3 regions of the Xanthomonas sp. F4 genome follow, and region 1 is predicted to be linked to each of the others. Evidence: riboswitches for the same ligand, from Rfam matches in the RefSeq annotation. Region 1 holds a riboswitch; each other region holds the start of a gene.

Evidence for each region. Region 1 has a riboswitch for cobalamin ahead of btuB (TonB-dependent vitamin B12 receptor). Riboswitches for the same ligand answer to the same signal wherever they lie in the genome.
Region 2: another riboswitch for cobalamin. It lies ahead of metE (5-methyltetrahydropteroyltriglutamate--homocysteine S-methyltransferase); the one in region 1 lies ahead of btuB (TonB-dependent vitamin B12 receptor).
Region 3: another riboswitch for cobalamin. It lies ahead of FHR66_RS16490 (CoA-acylating methylmalonate-semialdehyde dehydrogenase); the one in region 1 lies ahead of btuB (TonB-dependent vitamin B12 receptor).

The regions. Positions count from the first base shown of each region.
Region 1 is NZ_JAASQX010000001.1:200,633-205,966, forward strand. It holds gene gph (phosphoglycolate phosphatase) at 1-252, shown strand, start outside; gene btuB (TonB-dependent vitamin B12 receptor) at 737-2,608, opposite strand; cobalamin riboswitch at 2,723-2,939, opposite strand; gene FHR66_RS00950 (TfoX/Sxy family protein) at 3,224-3,652, opposite strand; gene FHR66_RS00955 (GAF domain-containing protein) at 3,649-4,131, opposite strand; gene bioD (dethiobiotin synthase) at 4,249-4,938, shown strand.
Region 2 is NZ_JAASQX010000008.1:40,451-45,784, reverse strand. It holds gene FHR66_RS19325 (response regulator transcription factor) at 1-11, opposite strand, end outside; gene FHR66_RS19320 (hypothetical protein) at 85-477, opposite strand; gene dusA (tRNA dihydrouridine(20/20a) synthase DusA) at 890-1,909, opposite strand; cobalamin riboswitch at 2,054-2,307, shown strand; gene metE (5-methyltetrahydropteroyltriglutamate--homocysteine S-methyltransferase) at 2,519-4,810, shown strand; gene FHR66_RS19305 (choice-of-anchor X domain-containing protein) at 5,049-5,334, shown strand, end outside.
Region 3 is NZ_JAASQX010000005.1:176,449-181,782, reverse strand. It holds gene FHR66_RS16495 (acyl-CoA dehydrogenase family protein) at 1-787, opposite strand, end outside; gene FHR66_RS16490 (CoA-acylating methylmalonate-semialdehyde dehydrogenase) at 787-2,301, opposite strand; cobalamin riboswitch at 2,441-2,640, opposite strand; gene mntP (manganese efflux pump MntP) at 3,147-3,722, shown strand; gene FHR66_RS16480 (TonB-dependent receptor) at 4,079-5,334, opposite strand, start outside.

The DNA of each region.
Region 1 (5,334 bases):
GTGCTGGGCGGCGACAGCCTGCCCGAACGCAAGCCCAGCCCGGTGCCGCTGCTGCACCTGGCACAGCAGTTCGCGCAACCGCCGGCACGCTGCCTGATGGTCGGCGATTCGGGGACCGACCTGCAGGCCGGGCAGGCGGCCGGCATGCCGGTGGCGCTGGTGCGCTACGGCTATCCGCGCGATCTGGATCTGGCCACCGCCGACGTGGTGCTGCTGATGGACGACCTGCGCGAGCTGCTGCAGTTGCGCTGAGGCGCTGCGCAGCGCCCCGGCGCAGCGCGAAGATCCAGCTCTTTCGTACAAACGGCTTCAGCCGCGACAGGCTTTCCCGGCAAAGCCCGTCGCGGCTGAAGCCGCTCCCACAACCCATGACGCATTACGCCCCTCTCCCCCTGGGAGAGGGGTTGGGGTGAGGGTACGGGCGCGTAGCGGGCGCCGAACTGTAAGGTTTGTGCGGCGATGCATGAGCACGAAGGCGGGTGTTTGCGTTCGACAGCCAGCGGCCCTTATCGCGAGCGACCAATTGCGCGATGCGTGGCGCATGCCTGCGTTGAGAATGCGCGCATCTACATCCGACGTGGTCGCACATGCCGCCTTTCGTAGGAGCGGCTTCAGCCGCGACGGGAGTTCGCGGGAAAGCCTGTCGCGGCTGAAGCCGCTCCTGCAAAAAAGACGCGCGTGTTTTCCGTGCGGGCTGCCCCGCGCCACGCCCGCCGGCGCAGCGCGGGACGCCGACTCAGCGCGCCGCCGGCGCGTAGCGCAGGGTCAGCGCGTACTCGCGGCCAGGCTGGTTGTACCAGTTGATGGTCTGGTAGTCGCGGTCGAACACGTTGCTGGCCTTGGCCTGCAGCGTCCAGTCCGGGGTGAACGCGTATTCCGCGCGCAGGTCGACGGTGCCGTAGCCGGCCAGGCGTACGCGGTTGGCCGCATCGTCGAAGCGGTGGCCGCTGCCGAACACGGTGACGCCGAGCTTGACCGGGCCGATGCCGCGATCCACGTCCAGGCGCGCGGTGTTCTGCGCGCGGCGCGCCAGCCAGTTGTCGCGGTTGTCGCCATCGCTGCGGTTGCGCGGGTCGGTGTGGCTCAGCTGCGCCGACAGTTCCCAGCCGGCCAACAATGCATAGCCGGTCAATTCGGCGCCGCGGATGCGCGCCTCGTCCACGTTGACCGGCAGGAAGCTGACCGCGTCGTAGGAGATCAGGTCCTTGACCCGGGTCTCGTAGGCGTTGAAGGTCCAGTTCCAGCTGTCGGCGTACTGCGCCACGCCCAGGTTGCCGCTCTTGGAGCGCTCCGGCTTCAACTCCGGATTGCCGGCGAACGGGTAGTACAGATCGTTGAAGGTCGGTGCCTTGAAGCCGGTGCCGACGCTGGCGGTGAGCTTGAGGCCATGCGCCAGCGCCAGGCCCCAGCCGAGGCTGCCGGTGGTGTGTTCGCCGAACTGCTCGTTGTCGTCGCTGCGCACGCTGGCCTGCACCTGCTGCGCGCCGAAGCGGCCCTGGTACTCGGCGAACACGCCGGTGTTGTCGCGGCTGTCGACGTCGAAGGCGGTGGTGCTGGTGACGTGCTCGCGTTGCCAGTCGCTGCCGACGCTCAGCAGGTGGCCTTCGGCCAGGGTGACGTCGCCCTGCAGCGCGGCGGTGTCGCGGCGGCTGTCGAAGGTGCTGACGAAGCTGCGGGTGCGCGCGCCGGGGGCACGGTAGTAGCTGTCGGCGTCGTCGACGTTGCGACCGAGCTGCGCGGCCAGGTGCAGGCGATCGGACGGGGTCCAGTCCAGCTTGCCGCCGAACACCTGCTGGGTGTTGTCGGCCTCGTTGCCGGCGAACAGCGGATCGCCGTCGTACTCGTTGCGGCTGTCGATGTTCAGCGCCTGGCCTTCGATGCGCAGCGTGTCGGTCAGCGCGTAGCCGCCGCGCGCGCTCAGCGAGACGTTGCGGTAGCCGTCGCGGTCGGGCTGGTCGACGAAGCAGCCGGCGAACAGCGTGGCCGAACCGTTGCAGGCATTGATGCCGTCGGTCTCCTGGTAGCCGCCCTGCACGGCCAGCCAGCCGCGCTCGCCGCGGTTGCTGAAGCCGGCGCCGGCCTCGCGCAGGCCGTGGCTGCCGCCGCCCAGGCTCAGGTTCTGCTGGAAGCCCTGACCGCCGCGGCGGGTGAAGATCTGGATGACGCCGCCGATCGCGTCGGAGCCGTACAGGCTCGACCGCGGGCCACGCACGATCTCGATGCGCTCGATCTGGCTCAGCGGCAGGTCCTGGAACGCGGCCAGGCCGGCGCTGGCCGAGCCGATGCGCACGCCGTCGACCAGCACCAGCACGTGGTCCGATTCGCTGCCGCGCAGGCTCAGCGTGGTCAGCTTGCCCAGGCCGCCCTGGTTGGAGATGCCGATGCCGGCGCGGCCCTGCAGCAGCTGCGCCAGCGACGTGGCCTGGCTGCGCTCGATCTCCGCGCGGTCGATGACCTGCGCCGGGACCACGCTGTCCTCCACCGAGATCTGGGTGCGGGTGGCGGTGACCAGGACCTGGTCGAGATCGGTGGCGGCGTCGGCGGCGTGGGCCAGCGCGGGCAGGGACAGGGCGGACGCGATCGCGACCGAAAGCAGGCGGGACGACATGGGTGGCAACTCCGGCGCGCGGCTGCGCGCTGTGACGGCGAGGGAGTCGCGAACGGAAGGTGCAAGCGGACGGCGCCGAACGCGGCGCGGCACGCCGCGACGCCCTCCGCATCGCAACCAGTGAGCTGCAAGGCCGGTCTCCGGGCTGGCGATCGGGGAGGCGGACCTCCCGGCTGCGACGCCTTCCCATGCCGTGGCACAGTGGCGAAAGTCGTCAGCGCGGATCGCTTACCGTTGCGGGGGCAGCGCCGGCCTTGTCGCAAGACGCACCGGCTTCCCGTTTCAACCCGCTGGCCGGAGCCGGTGGGTCACCTTGAAGCGGCGCGATTGTACGCGATCGCCGCTGGCTGCGCGGGGTAGGGCATGCCCATCCATCCCGGGGATGCGGCTTTGGGTCTGGCAGGCGCACCACCGGTATTGCGCGGCGTAGCGCCGAGGGGTAGTCAGGTCGGGCCGCGCGGCGCAGGCGACATGCCGGCCAGACTCCGCCCGAAGGGCTGTGATCGCGCGCGTCCGTGCTCGCGTCGTCGCTCGGGCGCGGACTCACATCCACGTTCTGCGTTGTCACAGGCATGCGCAATCAAGGCGCGGCATGCTTGCGGATGCGGCAACGCCCTAGTCGGCGTGGGTGCCGTGGCCGTCGTCGTCGCCGTGATGGTCGTCCATCGGCGTTTCGTGCGTGTCGTGCGCGTAGGCGCCGTCGGCGTCATCGTCGCCGCGCGTGTCGTCGCGGTCGAAATGGGTCGTCGCCACCGGCCCGGCGACCGGCAGGCCGCGCTGTGCCGGCAGCGCCGCCGTTGCGGTTTCCAGCTCGCCCAGCAACTGCGCGCGGCGCGCCTCGGACAGTTCCTGCCAGTGGCAGCCGCTGAGCGCGCCTTCCAGCGAGTACAGCAGGTTGAGGCTGGGCTTGAAGCCGGCGCGCTTGACCTTGACGAAGGCGCCGACCGCGCCGGCCGCCTCCAGGTCCTGCTGCGTGCGCACGCCGACCTGGCGCAGCCAGGCCGCGCTCTTGGGGCCGATGTTGCGCAGCTTGGCCGTGCTCATCGCAGGCTGTCGATGAAGACCTGGGCGATCGCTTCCAGGCCGCGCTGGTCGTCGGCGTCGAAGCGGGCCAGGTCCGGGCTGTCCAGGTCGAACACGCCGACCAGCGCACTGTCGCGCAGCAGCGGCACCACCAGTTCCGAGCGCGAGGCGGAATCGCAGGCGATGTGTCCGGGGAACGCCTCCACGTCGTCGATGCGCTGGGTCTGGCCGCTGCTGGCGGCCGCGCCGCACACGCCCTTGTGCAGCGGAATGCGCACGCAGGCGGGCAGGCCCTGGAACGGGCCGACCACCAGTTCCTTGCCGTCGTAGAGATAGAAACCGACCCAGTTCAGCCGCGGCAACGCGTGGTACACCAGCGCGGCCAGATTGGCGGCATTGGCGATGCGGTCGGGCTCCCCGGCGACCAGGGCACGGGCCTGGTCGAGCAACTGGGCGTACTGTTCCGGCTTGCTGCCGGTGAGCGAGGACGAGGCGAACATCGCGCGAGTCTAGCAGCGCGCTGCGTCCGCCGGCACCGCGGCGGCTGACGCGCGCGACGCGCCCGGCTATCCTGCGCGCCGCCGCGCGTCCCGCCGGCCAACCGACAGGGTTTTTGCATGGCTGTTCCCGCCTTCTACGTCACCGGCACCGATACCGGCATCGGCAAGACCATCGCCAGTACCGCGCTGCTGCATGCCTTGCGCGCGCGTGGTCAGCGCGCGGTGGGCATGAAGCCGGTCGCCAGCGGCTGCAGCCGCGACGCTGACGGCTGGCGCAACGAGGACGCGCTTGCCCTGCAGGACGCGAGCGCGCCGCGGCCGGCCTACGCCGATCTCAATCCCTACGCGCTGCCGCTGCCGCTGGCGCCGGAACTGGCCGCCGCCGATGCCGGCGTGCAACTGGAACTGGCGCCGATCGCCGCAGCCTTCGAGCGCCTGCGCGCGCAGGCCGACGTGGTGGTGGTGGAGGGCGTCGGCGGCTGGGCGGCGCCGCTGTCGGCGACGCTGGATCAGGCCGATCTGGCGCGCGCGCTGGGACTGCCGGTGGTGCTGGTGGTCGGCCTGCGCCTGGGCTGCCTCAACCATGCCCGGCTCAGCGCCGCGGCGATCGCCGCCGACGGCCTGCAGTGCATCGGCTGGATCGGCAACGAGATCGACCCGGCGATGGAGCGCATCGACGACAACATGGCGATGCTGCGCGCGCGTCTGCCGATGCCGTGCTGGGGCCGCCTGCCGTACCGGCCGCAACCGCAGGCCGCGCAGTTGGCGGCGGAGCTGCAGCCGTGGGCGGGAATGTCGCCGGACTGAGCCGCTGCCGAGACGCGCGCTGCGCTGCCGGCTTGTGTGGGAGGGACTTCAGTCCCGACGCCTTGCCGATGACGCGTCGGGGCTGAAGCCCCTCCCACAGGCAGGCATCCCGACGGCGGGATCGGGCTCGTCCCGAATGTTCGCTCCCACTCCCGAAGCACGCGCATAAGCCGGTAGAAGAAGAGATCTACCGGTTTCGAGCAGAGCATCGGCGCTGAAGCCTCTCCCATGAAGGAAACCAGGAACGCCGGGACGCGCGGGATCGACAAATCCCCAATCCCCACTCCCGAATCCCGTCCATAAAAAAGGCCCGGTAGAGGGAGGGATCTACCGGGCCTGGGGTTGCACGGGGGGAGGGACCCATGCAGACCGAGCGTGCGTCGGGCGGCGAACCGC
Region 2 (5,334 bases), on a different contig from region 1:
AGGATACGCATGAACTCTCCCTAGTAACTTACAGGTGGCCGGTGGCCGGGGCGGTGTGTGGAACCTGAACCGAACTATCCGGACTCACGGGTGATCGTCGCGTGGTGGCTCGGGAGGCTCGCCCGACCGCGGCGCCCGCGGCGGTGCCGCACGGCCAGGCTGCGGATCGTCCATGTAGCGTACCCGCCCACGGCCGTCCATGTACTTGACGCGGTTGATGTCGCGTCCGTCGAACGGCACGCGCTCGGCGCCGAGGATCTGGCCGCCGGTGGACCGTTGCACCCGGCGCACCGCATCGGACAGGGAACTGCCGGCATAGTCACGGCTGCGTCCCGCGTCGCGCTCCGGCGGCGCCATCGCGCCCGGCATGGGCGGCTGCTGCGCACGGCCATGCCCAGCCGCGACCGACGCCAGCGCGAGCGCGAAGACGGCGGCGAAGCGGTAGTGGCGGGAAGCAGGAGAAGTCACGACGGGCATCCTAACGGACTGATCGGAAACGTTCAAAACTTGTGAAGCGCGACACCTCGTGGAAACGAAGACGACCTCGAGAAATCGAGGCAAATTCTTGATTTTTCGGGGTGAATCCGGTCTGAACTTTTCCGGCCGCCACGGGCGACATTCAGTCAAATGAACCTGTGAAGAGTCGATGCAAGGGCCGCGCCAGGGGTCTGGAGAGGCCCTACGGCAGGTGCTTCGCAGCGTCTCCGGGAACGCAGAGACTAGCCGGCCATACCTGAACGGAATCCCTGAACGAAAGGATAAAAGTGGGATGCGGACCCGTCGCCGACCGAGTCGCGACGCTGTCCTACGCTATCGAGAAGAGACGAGGTCGACCAGCCGATGAGCAAGGCCATGGCGCCTCCGCTGCGTTCCGATTGGCTCCCGCCGATCAGGCCGCCGCGCGTGTCGCCCCATCGGTGATCGCCAACGCCCGCTCCAGTAGCGCCCAATCCGCACCCGGCCGGTGCGCGCCCTCGCTGAGCACCTGGCGGAAGGCGCGGCCGCCGGGCTGGCCATGGAATAGGCCGAGCAGGTGCCGGGTGATGTGCTTGAGCGCCAGGCCCTCGGCCAGGCGTGCCTCGACGTAGGGACGCAGCGCACGCAGCAACTCCGCGCGCGGACGCGGCGCGGCGCCGGTCAGGGCCGCGTCCAGTCGGTGCAGGACGTAGGGGTCGTGATAGGCCGCGCGGCCCAGCATCACCCCGTCCACTGCCTGCAACTGCGCCTGCGCCGTCTCTACCGCGGCCAGGCCGCCGTTGAGCACTACCTGCAGCTGCGGCCGCTCGCGCTTGAGCCTGTGCGCCCAGTCGTAGCGCAGCGGCGGCACCTCGCGGTTCTCCTTCGGCGACAGGCCCTGCAGCCAGGCGTTGCGCGCGTGCACCACGAACAGCCCGCAGCCGGCCGCGGCAACCTGGTCGACGAAGGCCAGGAACACCGCATAGTCGTCGTCCTGGTCCACGCCCAGCCGGCACTTCACCGTCACCGGGATGTCCACCGCCGCGACCATCGCCGCCACGCACTCGGCGACCAGCGCCGGCTCGCGCATCAGGCAAGCACCGAAGCGCCCGGCCTGCACCCGGTCGGACGGGCAACCGCAATTGAGGTTGATCTCGTCGTAGCCCCAGTCCTGGCCGATCCGCGCCGCCTGCGCCAGCAGCGCCGGCTCGCTGCCGCCGAGCTGCAGCGCCAGCGGATGCTCGGACGCATCGAAATCCAGCAACCGCGCACGATCGCCCAGAACCACCGCATTGGCGTGCACCATTTCGGTGTAAAGCCGCGCCGACGGCGCCAGCAACCGGTGGAAGATCCTGCAATGCCGATCGGTCCAGTCCATCATCGGGGCGACGGACAGGCGCAGCGAGGCGGCGTAACGCGCGGGGAGATCGGCGGTGGGGAGCGGAAGCGTCATCGGCACGACGGACGGGCGCCGCCGGCTATCCGCCGCAGCGCCAAGTCATTGGCTTAGGGATCAATAGCTTACACGTTCGCGATGAACGTTGCCGGGACCTACCGACAAAAACGCACTGGCGCTTGACCCGCCGCCGCATCCGGCCTATCGTGCGCTCGCCGAAGGTATTCATCTCTTCATTCGGATGAAGGGATGGATTTAAACGGGAATCCGGTGACGGCCGGCGCCGCAAGCGCCTGCCCATTCCGGAGCTGCCCCGCAGCGGTGAATGGAAACGACCTCCGTCAATGGCACTGGGCCGGCGCATGCCGGCCTGGGAAGCGACGGACAGTAGGTGCGCAGCCGGCACGGTGCGCGTGTCCATCAGCCCGAATACCGGCCCCGGCCGGAGGACCGTGCGTCCTCCGATTCGACCTGGCGCCTCCGCGGGGAGGCGGCCGGACCGCGACCCGGCCTTGCGCCGCGCCGCGTCGTCCGCCTGCCCGCGCGGTACCGGTTCGCCCGCGGGGGCGAAGGTCGCTGGCGTGGCGGGCGGTCCGTGCGAACGGGACGCGCGGCGCGCGGTTCCTTCGTTCCTCAATGCCCTTGAACGCAATGAGGAAACGCAACATGACGATCGTGACCAACCTGGGCTTCCCGCGCATCGGTGCGCGACGCGAGCTCAAGCAGGCGCTGGAACGCTACTGGCGCCGCGACATCGATAGCGCGCAACTGCAGGACACCGCACGCGACCTGCGCCTGCGCCACTGGCAGCTGCAACGCGAGGCCGGGGTGGACGTGCCGCCCAGCAACGACTTCAGCCTGTACGACGCGATGCTCGACACCGCGTTCCTGTTCGATGCGATCCCGCAGCGCTACCGCGCGCTGGCCGATGCCGATCCGCTGGCCGGCTACTTCGCGATGGCGCGCGGCACCCAAGAAAACGGCCTGGACCTGCACGCGCTGGAAATGACCAAGTGGTTCGACACCAACTACCACTACCTGGTGCCGGAGCTGGCGCGGCGCCAGCACTTCCGCCTGCGCGGCGACAAGCCGGTGGTGGAGTTCCTGGAAGCCAAGGCGCAGGGCATCCAGACCCGGCCGGTGCTGATCGGGCCGGTGACCTTCCTGGCGCTGTCCAAGACGGTGGACGGCAGCGACCGCTGGGCACTGCTGGACAGTCTGCTGCCGGTGTACGCCGACCTGCTGCAGCGCCTGCATGCGGCCGGTGCCGGCTGGGTGCAGCTCGACGAGCCGGCGCTGGTGCTGGACCTGGACGACGCCGCGCGCGCCGCCTATCGCCGCGCCTACGACGTCCTGGCGCAGGCGCCGCGGCCGAAGCTGCTGCTGACCAGCTATTTCGGCGAGCTGGGCGACAACCTGGAGCTGGCGATGGCGCTGCCGGTGGACGGCGTGCACGTGGATCTGGTGCGCGGCGTGGCGCAACTGGACGCGGTGCTGCAAGCCTTGCCAGCCGGTCGCGTACTCTCGGCCGGCCTGGTCAACGGCCGCAACGTGTGGCGTACGCCGCTGGACAACGCGCTCACCCTGGCCCGTTACGCGGCCGGCCATGTCGGCCGCGAGCGGTTGTGGCTGGCGCCGTCGTGCTCGCTGCTGCATGTGCCGGTGGATCTGCAGCAGGAGACCAAGCTGGACCGTGAACTGGTCGGCTGGCTGGCCTTCGCCAGGCAGAAGCTGCAGGAACTGCGCACCCTGGCCGATGCGCTGGACGATCAGCCGCAGGCGCAGGCGGGACTGGATGCAGCGCGCGATGCGTTGGCCAGCCGCCGTGCCTCCGCCCGCGTGCACCGCGCCGAGGTGGCGCGACGGGTAGACGCACTGACCGACGATGCCGGCCGCCGGCAGTCGCCGTATGCGCAACGCCGCCAGGCGCAGCAGGCCGCGTTGCGGCTGCCGCTGTATCCGACCACCACGATCGGCTCGTTCCCGCAGACCGAGCAGGTGCGGCAGGCGCGCGCGCAGCACAAGGCCGGCAAGCTCGACGATGCCGCGTACGACGCGTTCCTGGCTGCCGAGACCGAACGCTGCGTGCGCGCGCAGGAGCAACTGGGCCTGGATGTGCTGGTGCACGGCGAGTTCGAGCGCAACGACATGGTCGAGTACTTCGGCGAGCAACTCGACGGCTTCGCCTTCACCCGGCACGGCTGGGTGCAGAGCTACGGCTCGCGCTGCGTGAAGCCGCCGATCATCTACGGCGACGTGCAGCGTCCGGCGCCGATGACGCTGCGCTGGACCCAGTACGCGCAGTCGCTGACCGAGCGGCCGATGAAGGGCATGCTGACCGGGCCGGTGACGGTGCTGCAGTGGTCGTTCGTGCGCGACGACCAGGAGCGCGCGCAGACCTGCCGGCAGATCGCGCTGGCGCTGCGCGATGAGGTGCGCGACCTGGAGGCGGCCGGCATCGGCGTGATCCAGATCGACGAGCCGGCGATCCGCGAAGGCCTGCCGCTGCGCCGCGCCGACTGGCAGGCGTACCTGGACTGGGCGGTGCAGTGCTTCCGCATCGCCGCGGCCGGCGTGCGCGACGCCACGCAGATCCACACCCACATGTGCTACTCGGAGTTCAACGACATCATCGAGGCGGTGGCGGCGATGGACGCGGACGTGATCTCGATCGAGACCTCGCGCTCGCGCATGGAACTGCTCGATGCCTTCGTGCGCTTCCGCTACCCGAATGCGATCGGGCCCGGCGTGTACGACATCCATTCGCCACGCGTGCCGAGCACGCAGGAAATGGTGGAGTTGCTGGAGAAGGCGCGGGCGGTGCTGGATCCGCAGCAATTGTGGGTCAACCCGGATTGCGGGCTGAAGACCCGCGGCTGGGCGGAAACGCGCAGCGCCCTGGAAGCGATGGTCGCCGCGGCGCGGCAATTGCGCAGTCAGCAGGCGCAGGCGGCGTGACCGGCGATGCCCGGCGCCACGTGCGCCGGGCATCTTCGTGCTCCAGGCATGTCCAGCATCCCAGTTCGGCGTGCTTTGCTGCATTGCGTCTTTGTCCGGCAATGTGCGCTGGCTATAACCGCAGGCGAACGCGTGGCGAGGGGGCGCTGCGTCCTCGCCGACGTGCTGCCGGCGGCGCATCGCGCCGCGAGGTCCGGTAGGTGCGTCTGCTACTCAGCACCGCCAGGGAGAGCGCGTCATGCCGAAGTTGTCGAAACTGTCCGCCGTCTGCGTCCTGTATCTCGTCGTCCCCACCGCCGCGCTGCACGCGGCCGAACTGATTCCCAAACAACTGGCCGGTCCGCCGGAGGAGTTCGCGCAGATGCGCGCGCCCGCCCCGGCGGAAGCGGCGATCCTGTCCAAGAGCGCGTTGCTGCCGGTGGAGTTCTCCGCCGCACGCAGCAGTGGGCCGGCGCAATGGCACACCACACTGCCGGTGGAGAACGGCAAGCTGCGCTTCGTGGTGCTGTCCGGCGAACACGATT
Region 3 (5,334 bases), on a different contig from region 1:
CGCCCAGCGAGCACGCAGCGATGTTGAGGCGGCCGCCATCGAGGCCGCGCATCGCGATGCGGAAGCCCTCGCCCTCTTCGCCCAGGCGATGCGCGAGCGGCACGCGCACGCCGTCGAAACTCACCGCGCGGGTCGGCTGGCTGTGCCAGCCCAGCTTGTCCTCGTTGCGCCCATAGGCGATGCCCGCCGCATCGGCCGGCACAGCGAACGCGCTGATGCCGCGCGGGCCGTCCTCGCCGGTGCGCGCCATCACCACCAGCAGGTCGGTCGCGCCGGCGCCGGAAATGAACGCCTTGCTGCCGTCGATGCGGTAGCCGTCACCATCGCGCACCGCCCGGGTCTTCAGCGCGGCCGCGTCGGAGCCGGCACCGGGTTCGGTCAGGCAGTACGAGGCGAGCTTGGCGCCACTGGCCAACGCCGCGCCCCAGTCCCTGCACACGGCCGGCGTGGCGAAACGGGTCAGCATCCAGGTGGCCATGTTGTGGATGCTGATGAAGGCCGCGGTGGACGGATCGACCGCGGCCAGTTCCTCGAACACGATCGCCGCATCCAGGCGCGACAGCCCGCTGCCGCCGGCGTGCTCGTCCACGTACAGGCCGCAGAAGCCGAGTTCGCCGGCCTTGCCGATCGCCTCGCGCGGAAAGATCCCGTCCGCGTCCCAGCGCGCCGCGTGCGGCGCCAGTTCGGCCTGGGCGAAGCCGCGCGCGGCCTCGCGATAGGCGCGCTGCGCCTCGTCCAGCCCGACATCGGCCGACTGCTCCAGCGGCCACTGCATCGCCGCGGCCATCACGACAGGCGGATCGTGGTGTTGACGCCCTGCCCGGCGCCGGCATCGTCGAACCAGCGCGCAGTGACGGTCTTGGTCTGCGTGTAGAACTGCACCGCCTGCTTGCCGTAGGGGCCGAGGTCGCCGAGCTTGGAGGCACGCGAACCGGTGAACGAGAACAGCGGCACCGGCACCGGAATCGGCACGTTGATGCCGACCTGGCCGACATCGATCTCCTCCTGGAACTTGCGTGCGGCGGCGCCGGACTGGGTGAACAGCGCCGTGCCGTTGCCGTTCGGATTGACGTTGACCAGGGCGATCGCATCTTCCAGCGTAGCCGCCTCCAGGATCACCAGCACCGGGCCGAAGATCTCCTCGTCGTAGATGCGCATGCCCGGCGCGACCCCGGAGAAGATCGTCGGGCCGACGAAGTTGCCATGAGCGAATCCGGGCACCGTCGGGTTGCGTCCGTCCAGTTCCAGCGTCGCGCCCTCGGCGATGCCGGTGGCGATCAGCGCTTCGATGCGCTCGCGCGCACTGCGCGAGATCACCGGCCCCAGATCGGTGCCGGGTTCGCTGCCGGCGTTGACCTTGAGCGTCTGCGCCTTGGCCACCAGCGCCGGAATCCACTGCCGCGCCTCGCCGACCAGCACCAGCGTCGAAGCGGCCATGCAGCGCTGGCCGGCGGCGCCGAAGGCCGCCCCCACCAACGCGTCGAGGGTCTGCTCGCGCGCCGCATCCGGCAACACCACCGCATGGTTCTTCGCGCCCATCATGCATTGCACGCGTTTGCCGGCCAGCGCCGCACGCCGGTAGACGTGGGTGCCGACCTTGGTGGAGCCGACGAACGACAGCGCCTTGATGTCGGCGTGGTCGCACAGCGCATCGACCACCTCGGCGCCGCCATGCACGACGTTCAGCACGCCCTTGGGCACGCCCGCCTGCACCGCCAGTTCGACCAGGCGCATGGTCACCAGCGGATCCTGCTCGGATGGCTTGAGCACGAAGGTGTTGCCGGTGGCGATGGCCATCGGGAACATCCACAGCGGGATCATCGCCGGGAAGTTGAACGGGGTGATGCCGGCGCACACGCCCAACGGCTGCAAGAGCGTGTAGGTATCCACGCCGTTGGCGACGTTGTTGGCCAGTTCGCCGAGCTGCAGGTTGCCGATCGCCGCGGCCTGTTCCACCACTTCCAGGCCGCGGAACACGTCGCCTTCCGCGTCCGCCAGGGTCTTGCCCTGCTCGCGGGTGAGGATCGCCGCCAGCTCGCCCATGTGCGCACGGATCAGTTGCTGATAGGCCAGGAAGATCCGCGCGCGGGTGCCGATCGGCGTCTTGCGCCAACTCGCGAACGCGCGTTGCGCGGCGGCCACGGCGGCATCCACTTCCGCGGCCGTGGCGAACGGCACGCGCGCGAGCACGTCCTGGGTCGCCGGATCGACGACCTCGCGCCATTGGCTGCTGCTGGATTCGACGAACGCACCGTCGATCAAGAGCTTGACGGTCGCCACGTCGGCGCCGGTCCGGGTCATCTGGTTCACGGGTCCTGTCTCCTCATCGCATCACCACCGGGCGGGCGGCGATGGACAGGACAAGCGAACGCGCGGCGCAAGGGCCCCGACGTCGTTCCGCTCGTCAGGTTGCCCACCGCAACACCCGAGAAAGAACGTCGCAGGACGTCCACGTCAGGCCGGTCTCCGGGCTTGCGAGCAATGCGCGACCGCATCACCCCGACACCTTCCCGCTTGCGCAGTGGTCTGTTGTCGGGTGTTCTCGCCTACCGTTGCGGGGGCAGCGCCGGCATCGGACCGGCTTCCCGTTTCACCCGGTGCGTCTTGCGACGACCAGGCACCTGAAGCGTGGCCAGTGTAGTCGCGCCGCGGCGACGGCAACACGCTGCAGCGCAGCGCGCGGTGTTGGCGTCGGCACGCAGCGCCGCCATTGCCGACCGCACACAGCCGCGTTCGCCTCAGCAGGCGGCGCGTATCACCAGCATGCACAGCGCCGCAGCGGCGACACCGGATTCCCTGCAGCGATCAACCGAATGCGCTGCAGTGATCACGGGCGCTGCGGGCCATCGCAGCACCCCACGCGGAACGCCGGCCTGCACGCGCCGCTATAGCCGATGCTAAGAAGAGAAGCTGCAGGTTCGCGTGCGTTCCAGGTATGTTCGCCGCAATTGACGGCTGTTAGACTGCGCGTCCCCTTGGGGAGTAGCCTGCTGTCCGACCTGCGCGGACAGCGCCCGTGTCAACACACTCGGCCGATGCGCCGTGGTACGGGCAGCCAGTTCGGTTGGCGAGACCAGCGGCGAGTGCGCAAGGCGAAGGCCGGGCGCGCGCGCTCGTCGTTGTCGCCTGTCCCGGTACGGTTCCCCATGTCGTTTCTTTCGATTCTCCTGCTCGGCATCGCCATGTCGACCGACGCCTTCGCCGCCGCGGTTGGCAAGGGCGCGGCGATGCAACGTCCGCGCTGGGCCGACGCGCTGCGCGCCGGCCTGATCTTCGGCTGCATCGAGGCGCTGACCCCGGCGCTGGGCTGGGTGCTGGGCCAGGCCGCGTCCAAGTACGTGGTCGCCTTCGACCACTGGATCGCCTTCGGCCTGCTCGGCGCGCTGGGCGTGCACATGATCGTCGCCGGCCTCAAGCCGGAGTCCGACGCGCCCGACGAGGCCGCGCCCAAGCGTCACGGCTTCTGGAGCCTGGCCGCCACCGGGTTCGCCACCAGCATCGACGCGATGGCGGTCGGCGTCGGCCTGGCCTTCCTGGACGTGAACATCGTCGAGGTCGCGGCGATCATCGGCCTGTGCACGCTGACCATGGTCACCCTGGGCATCATGCTCGGCCGCGCGCTCGGCGCGCTGGCCGGCAAGCGGGCGGAGATCGTCGGCGGCGCCCTGCTGATCGCGATCGGCAGCACCATCCTGTTCGAGCATCTGCACGGCGCGGGGTGAGCGCCGCGGCGCCTGTTTCGGCCGGGATTGGGGATTCGGGATTGGGGATGTGCGGCGACGGTGCGCGCCCATCCCGCCATGCCGGCGCCTTCGGTCAGGCCGGCCTGTCAGTGAAGTTCAGGTAGGTGGACAGGATGCAGTGATGGCACTGCGCAGCGCCACCCAGGGAGTTGGGTGGCGCTGCGCGACCAACATCATGAGTTCTGCGGGAAGAATCCATAACTTGCCGTTGAAATTGATGGCGTGTTCGGGAAATCCTCACCAGCACCAAACCGACAACCAGGCATTACCCACTTGGAATCAGCGCCCCATGAAGAGGCGCCGATGCCATTTACTTCGCAACACCTTGCTGCGCATTAGAACTTGTACGTGGCACGCATCCAGTAGTAACGGCCCAGCGTGTCGTAGGTGCTCACGTCGGTGTTCGCGTTCAACACGTTGTTCTGATACATCATCGGCGGCTGCTTGTTGGTCAGGTTGTCCACGCCCAGATCCAGGCGCAGGTTCGCCCCGGCCATGTCGTAACCCACCTGCAGCGCGTGGTACATGTAGCTGCCGTAGTCCAGCACCACGCCCTTGAACTGCGCGTCGGCGGACATGTTCTGGGTCAGGTCGCCGCTGCCGACCTGCATCTTGCCGATCCAGCGCGTGGTCCAGCTCGCATCCCAGTTGCCCAGCTTCCAGCCGAGCAGGGCATGCGCGCGCCAGTGCGCGTAGTTGCCGTAGGACGAGTTGTAGCGGCCGGCCATGTGCACCACCGTGTCCCCGGTGTCGATGTCGTAGCGGTGCAGGTAGGTGCTGTCCACGGTCACGGTGAACTTGCCGTAGTCGGTGGCGGGCAGCGCGTAGCTCGCGCCCAGGTCGATGCCCTGGGTATTGAGCTTGCCGATGTTCACCACCGGCGTCTGGATGTAGTCGATGTTGCCGGCGCTGACGCTGCTGGCGGGATAGCGGTGGATGTAGCTGCAGTACGGGCTGTTGTTGTCGTTGTAGCAGAGGTCGGCCACGGTCTGCGCGGAGATCGGCTGGATCAGATCATTGAGCTTGACCTTCCACCAGTCGAGGTTGACCGACAGGCCCGGCACGTACTCGGGGCTGTAGACCAGGCCGTAGTCGAACGAGGTGCCCTTCTCCGGCTTGAGCTGGTAGCCGACATAGGTGGCACCGGACTTGATCGCGTTGGTCTGCGAAAGGCCCGTGCCGCTGAAGCCGGCCGGCACGCCGGCGCAGGCGTTGTCATGGCCGCTGCCGCTATAGCCGACGCACGGATCGATGAAGTTCGGCGCGTCGGCGGTCGGGCCCTGGTAGATGTCGGTGATGGTCGGCGCGCGGAACACCTGCGCCGCGGTGCCACGCACCATCAGGTCGTGGATCGGCCGCCATTCCACCTGGAACGAGGCGCTGTTGTTGCCCGACCGCACGCTGCTGTAGTCGGAGTAGCGGTCGCTCAGCGTCAGGTTGAGCGCGCCGATCGGCGAGGACTGCTCCAGCACCGGCATGAACAACTGCGCGTAGGCTTCCTTGACGTTGAAGCTGCCGCTCAGCGGCGAGGCGCAGGCTTCGGAGGAAACCGCACAGGTGTTGTCGCTGTTGATCAGCGCGTTGGCCGACA